Chroococcidiopsis sp. TS-821: one gene and its partner. The protein of the gene in region 1 interacts with the protein of each later gene in a pairwise test. Links are inferred from orthologs where the notes say so. Each region holds a gene or a part of one and is shown on either strand. Other genes may lie near its edges.

Region 1 (3,228 bases):
GAAAATGCAAACTCAACAACATTACTACACTCCCGAAGAATATTTGGCACAAGAGGAAGTTGCAGCGTTTCGCAGCGAATACCGCGATGGAGAAATTGTGCCGATGACGGGTGGGTCGATTAACCATAATCAGATTGCAGGAAACGTTTATGCTTTTTTGAAGTTTATGCTTCGCCAAACTGATTTCAAGCCATATATTGGCGACCTGCGGTTATGGATTCCTCGTTATCGGCAGTATACTTATCCTGATGTATTTTTAATACAAGGTCAACCTATTTTTCAAGACCAACGTACAGATGTAATATTGAATCCTTGCTTTATCGTTGAAGTCTTATCCAAATCAACAAAAGATCGCGACAGAACTGATAAATTTCGCTATTATCGTTCCATACCAGAGTTTCAAGAATATATACTAATTAATCAATACGAGATTGAAATTGAGCAATATCTAAAATCCGATCGAGATTCTTGGCTATTTCGCGCTTATGAATCTGATACAGAAAAAATCTTTTTTGCTTCAATCAATGTAGAAATGACAATTGCAGAAATCTACGAAAACGTTAACTTTAATTTAGCAGATACACAAGGGTAAGATATCATCAGGCGTACTAGCTTAGTGCATAAATTCGCAGCTAAACAAATAAAGTCCACCTGCGTGGACTTGCTTATAAAAATATGTAGCCCTGAATTCAATCGGAGGGCTTAAATGTCGAGTTCTGTAAGATTTAGGCGCGAACCGTAAGTCTCGATAAATTCACGACGAGGCGCAACGCGATCGCCCATCAAAATTGTGAAAATGCGATCGGCTTCCGCAGCGTCTTCGATTTCTACTTGTTTCATCGTGCGCGTTTCTGGGTTCATGGTTGTTTCCCAGAGTTGTTCGGGCATCATTTCGCCTAAACCTTTGAAGCGTTGAATTGTATAGTTAGCATTATCGGGGAACTCGTGCTGAATGAGATTTTGAAGTTCGCGATCGCTATAGCAGTAGTAATGATTGCGCCCGCGTTCGACTTTATACAGCGGCGGACACGCAATATAAATGTAACCTTGATCGATCAGTTCGCGTTGATAGCGGTAGAAGAACGTGAGTAATAAGGTTCTAATATGCGCGCCGTCTACGTCGGCGTCAGTCATAATCACAATGCGGTGGTAGCGCAACTGCGAAGCATCAAACTCTTCGCCTTTGACACCTAATCCGAGGGCTGTAATTAAAGCTTGGATTTCGGTGTTTTTGTAGATTTTGGCGTCGTCAGTTTTCTCAATATTGAGGATTTTACCGCGTAAGGGGAGGATGGCTTGGAAGCGGCGATCGCGTCCTTGTTTGGCACTTCCACCTGCTGAATCTCCTTCAACGATGAAGATTTCTGATTCGCTGGCGTCTCTAGAACTGCAATCGGCTAATTTACCAGGTAAGGGTGAAGATTCTAAAACTGACTTGCGGCGTACTAATTCGCGGGCGTGACGCGCAGCTTCTGCGGCTTTAAACGCTTGAATTGCTTTATCTAAAATTGCATCGGCGACACTAGGATGAAAATCAAGGTACTCGGTGAGAACTTCGCCAACTAGGGAATCTACAATTCCGCGCACTTCGGTGTTACCAAGTTTTGTTTTTGTTTGTCCTTCAAATTCAGGATCGGGAACTTTAACCGAAATGACTCCTGTTAAACCTTCACGGACATGTTCGCCGCTAAGATTCGGTTCGTTTTCTTTAATTTTGTTCCGCTTGCGGGCGATCGCATTAAGTGTCCGTGTCAGTACAGCTTTTAATCCTTCTAAGTGCGTTCCACCATCAACCGTACGAATGTTATTTGCAAAACCTAAAATATTGTCAGTATAAGCATCCGCTGACCACTGCAAAGCGACTTCAACTTGAACGTTGTTGCGTTCGCCTTGCACAAAGATGATTTCTTCGTGTAGCGGCTGCTTTTCGCGGTTCATGTACGCGACGTATTCTTTAATTCCACCTTTATATTCGTAGGTCTCGACTTTCGGTTCGCTACTTTTGAGGAGATCTAAGCGGCGATCGCTAAATGTAATCTTGACCCCAGCGTTTAAGTATGCTAACTCGCGCAAACGACCAGCTAGTGTGATGTAATCAAACTCGGTTCCCGTAGTAAAAATTGTGGCATCTGGTAGAAAGGTGACAGAAGTTCCTGTTTTTACTTCTTTGCTAGGTTTAACTTGCAATTCTGTTACTGGTACGCCCCGCTCAAAACGCTGGACGTAAACGTGCTTGTCGCGCCATACGGTAACTTCAACCCACTCAGACAAAGCGTTTACGACCGAAATTCCGACTCCGTGCAATCCTCCAGAAACTTTGTAACCACCACCACCAAATTTCCCTCCGGCATGTAATACTGTCATTACAGTTTCTAATGCTGATTTACCAGTTTGGGGGTGTGTATCTGTCGGAATGCCTCGACCATTGTCTGTAACTGTTACAGAACCATCCGCATTTAAGTCCACCTCCACATGCGTGCAGTATCCCGCCAAAGCTTCATCGATCGAATTGTCTACGACCTCGTAAACTAGATGATGGAGTCCTCGCGGACCAGTGGAGCCAATGTACATACCCGGTCTTTTGCGCACCGGTTCCAGACCTTCCAGAACTTGAATCTGATCGGCGCTGTAACTGCTAGTCATGCAAGGTATTCTCCACGAAAATTAAAGTTTGAGCCGCGATCCGACTCAAAAAATAGAAAAACACTCCTAAATTGTAGCATAAAAGCCTTAAAGACGGCTGTAGAGGGATTTTAGAGGAAATTTTTCAGGGGGATGTACCCAAATAATTTTTATCGATCTTGCTTAATCACAATTTGCGGGGCGACAGCAACGGGAAAATCAAGACTGGCGATCGCGCTTGCCAAAAAACTCAACGCTGTCATTCTCAGCGCCGACTCGCGCCAAGTATACCGCGAATTCAACATTGGCACAGCCAAGCCATCAGTTACCGAACAAAACTTAGTACCGCATTATTTAATTGATATCTGCACGCCTACCGAAACTCTTACTGTTGCAGATTACCAAGCGCAAGCACAGACTTTAATTGCTCAGTTTCAGCAGCAAGGGCAAATTCCGCTATTAGTCGGCGGTACTGGGTTATATATTCGCGCAGTGGTACGAGGGTTGAAGATCCCAAGAGTTGCGCCGCATCCTGAATTGCGATCGCAGTTAGAATCACTCGGTCAAACGCAACTTTACAGCATTTTGCAACAAGTTGATGCGGTT
Region 2 (3,438 bases), on another replicon or contig:
GTCCTGGTGTTTCTGGATGGAATCGTCCGGTTTTGTGTTCGAGAAACTCGTCAGAATAAATGATTGGCAGCATATGGCAAGCGGCGATAGAATCCTCGATCAAATTTTATCCTTACTCCTCGCGCTTCCAATCGCTTCTTTCTTCCATCGAGTCATCGATTGTGGGCGGTGTCATTGCCGGATTATTCATCACTTCTTCTGTAGACAACTGCTGCATCGTATCGTCAATTGCTGGCGGATGCTTAATTTTGTCTAACACTTCGGGTGATAAGACGTCTTCTGGTCGTTCGTTTTCTGCCATAAGAATTCTTTGAATTTACACACGCCTCAGTGTAAGTTACGCGCTGAGATCGCACACACTACCTTCAGACTTAAATTTCCAGTTTGTGAGTTGATGAGATTGCATAAGTGCGATCGCGAATGAACTTGCGCCCCTCGCACGTCGTAGGGCTTTAGCTTCCCCACAGAGTGTAGGGAAAATGTGCTAAAATTGTAGCATGATTTAACAAATATTCAGCAGTAAATTGGAATAATTTGGCATTTTTCCACTTTAACGACTGATAATGTCAGATTTTTGGAGTTTTTCACAATATGACAAGCTCTCAGGATAGGATTATCCCGACTGATCTGCGTAATGAGATGTCGCGGTCTTACCTAGAATATGCGATGAGCGTTATTGTAGGTCGAGCACTGCCAGATGCCAGGGATGGTCTGAAACCTGTGCATCGTCGCATCCTCTATGCAATGCATGAATTGGGCTTAACGTCGGATCGCCCTTTTCGGAAATGTGCCCGTGTCGTTGGGGAAGTTTTAGGAAAATATCACCCGCATGGTGATGGTTCGGTGTATGACGCACTTGTGCGTATGGCGCAGGATTTTTCCATGCGACTGCCATTGATTGATGGACATGGAAATTTTGGTTCAGTAGATAACGATCCACCAGCAGCAATGCGATACACCGAATGTCGCTTGCAAGCCTTTACAGGTGATGCTCTGCTACGAGATATTGAATCAGAAACAGTAGATTTTATCGATAATTTTGATGGTTCGCAGCAAGAACCGATAGTTTTACCAGCACGCGTTCCGCAACTTCTTCTGAATGGGGCTTCTGGAATTGCCGTTGGGATGGCGACGAATATTCCGCCGCACAATTTAGGTGAGTTAATCGATGGATTAGTTGCGTTAATTCGCAATCCAGAAATTACAGACAATCAATTAATGCAGTATATTCCTGGTCCTGATTTTCCTACAGGAGGACAGGTATTAGGAACAGGAGGTATTCGCGAAGCTTATACAACTGGGCGCGGTTCAATTACCATGCGTGGTGTAGCGAACATTGAAACTATCGAACAACGCGGACGCCCCGAACGCGAAGCCATTGTGATTACTGAACTGCCGTATCAAACGAATAAAGCCGCGTTAATCGAACGTATCGCGGAAATGGTGAACGAAAAGCGGCTAGAAGGCATAGCAGATATTCGCGATGAAAGCGATCGCGACGGTATGCGGATAGTCATTGAACTGAAAAACAATGCTTATCCGCGCGTTGTTCTCAATAACTTGTACAAGCAAACGCCTTTACAAGCGAACTTTGGAGCCAATATGTTGGCTCTAGTCAATGGCGAACCGCAACTACTCACAATTAAACAATTTCTCAATGTCTTCTTAGACTTCCGCATCGATGCCATTAGCCGGAGAACGCGCTATGAATTGCGCAAAGCAGAGGAACGCGATCATCTGTTGCAAGGATTATTGATTGCCTTAGCAAACTTAGACCGAATTATTGAACTGATTCGTCATGCAGCTGATGCACCGACAGCGCGTCACGAACTCATTGAAAGTTATGGTTTATCAGACGCCCAAGCAGATGCCATCTTGCAAATGCAGTTGCGGCGACTCACAGCGCTAGAAGCTGAAAAAATTCGCCAAGAACACGAAGAACTACAGCTACAGATTGCCGATTTGCGTGACATCTTAGCACGGCGCGAACGTGTCTTGGAAATTATTGAAAATGAAGTCACGCAGATTAAAGCAACGCATGCAACACCGCGGCGAACAGTGATTGAACCAGATGAGGGCGAAATTGGCGATACGGACTTAATTGCCAACGAGAAAGCTTTAATTCTGGTGACAGAACAAGGTTACATCAAACGAATGCCCATCGATGCTTTTGAGGCACAAAGTCGGGCTACTCGCGGAAAAGCCGCAACGCGGATGAAAGAAGACGACGGAATTGAGCATTTCTTAACGTGCTGCGACCACGATAGTGTTTTATTCTTTAGCGATCGCGGTGTTGTCTATTGCCTCAAAGCTTATCAAATTCCGATCGGTTCGCGCACAAGTCGGGGTACGCCGATAGTGCAGATGCTACCGATTCCCAAAGATGAAAAAATTACCTCGGTAGTTCCAGTTAACGAATTTAGTAGTGACGAATACCTCGTCATGCTGACACGCGGAGGCTACATCAAAAAAACTGAACTCAGCGCCTTTAGCAACATTCGAGCAAACGGCTTAATTGCCATTTCCTTAGAGGAAGGCGATCAGCTGCGTTGGGTACGACGCGCTCGTGTCGAAGATAGTATTATCATCGGTTCGCGCTATGGTATGGCAATTCATTTTAGAACCGACCACGAACAATTACGTCCTCTCGGTCGAGCAACACGTGGCGTCAAAGCAATGAAACTGCGCGAGGGAGATGAACTGATCGGTATGGATATTCTTCCTAGTTCAGTATTAGCAAACCTCAATGGCAGCGTTACCGCAGATACTGAAGCAGAAGATGAAGATGAAACCGAAGAAAACTCTGAATTGCTCGAAAACGGGACTCAAGGACCGTGGGTACTAATTGTAACGATGGGCGGTTACGGTAAGCGCGTACCTGTCACGCAGTTTAAATTATATAATCGGGCAACTAAAGGCAAGATTGCAACCAAGTTCAAATCACGCAAAGGCTTCAAAGACCAACTTGCAGCGTTGCGAATTGTCAATGAAGATGATGAGTTAATGATGGTGACAAGTCGCGGAATCATCATTCGTCAAGCTGTTAAAGCTATATCGCCGCAGTCGCGTTCGGCTACTGGCGTCCGCGTGCAACGTTTAGATGAAGATGATGCGATCGCAGCTGTTGCTTTAGTTCCACCTGATGTTAGCGATGCAACTGAGACAGAAAATTAAGAGCTAACCAATCAGTAAAATGCCGATTGTCAAAACAAAATTGAGTAAACAACACCAGAGGTGGACATTAGCCACCTTTGGTTTTCCTGCTTTAGCCAGTGGTATTTTCATGGGGTTAACCGTCGCCCCTGTCGAAGCATGGTTTTTAGCATGGATTGCCTTAGTTCCCTTGTGGGTAATCGTGGCATCTTCCACAACGCGAAAAACCAAATTACTCTCAGCTTTACTGTGGGGAATCGGGTATCACGGTGTCGCTTTATCTTG

What was found.
Region 2: the proteins of gyrB (region 1) and gyrA interact in binary tests that used the Escherichia coli proteins (3 or more experiments, as listed by UniProt). The link is inferred for Chroococcidiopsis sp. TS-821 from one-to-one orthologs.

The regions. Positions count from the first base shown.
Region 1 is NZ_MVDI01000009.1:146,908-150,135, forward strand. Bases 174-3,069 are described here. They hold gyrB (DNA topoisomerase (ATP-hydrolyzing) subunit B), read right to left. Parts: upstream 2,644-3,069; coding sequence 703-2,643; downstream 174-702. Other genes in these bases: B1A85_RS19220 (Uma2 family endonuclease), read left to right, coding at 174-592; miaA (tRNA (adenosine(37)-N6)-dimethylallyltransferase MiaA), read left to right, coding at 2,776-3,069. In the rest of the region: more of B1A85_RS19220, read left to right, coding at 5-173; more of miaA, read left to right, coding at 3,070-3,228. UniProt on the Escherichia coli protein: DNA gyrase negatively supercoils closed circular double-stranded DNA in an ATP-dependent manner to maintain chromosomes in an underwound state.
Region 2 is NZ_MVDI01000001.1:666,232-669,669, forward strand. The notes cover bases 277-3,382. They hold gyrA (DNA topoisomerase (ATP-hydrolyzing) subunit A), read left to right. Parts: upstream 277-591; coding sequence 592-3,174; downstream 3,175-3,382. Other genes in these bases: B1A85_RS03205 (hypothetical protein), read right to left, coding at 277-301; lnt (apolipoprotein N-acyltransferase), read left to right, coding at 3,194-3,382. In the rest of the region: B1A85_RS03200 (histone deacetylase), read right to left, coding at 1-73; more of B1A85_RS03205, read right to left, coding at 113-276; more of lnt, read left to right, coding at 3,383-3,438. UniProt on the Escherichia coli protein: A type II topoisomerase that negatively supercoils closed circular double-stranded (ds) DNA in an ATP-dependent manner to maintain chromosomes in an underwound state.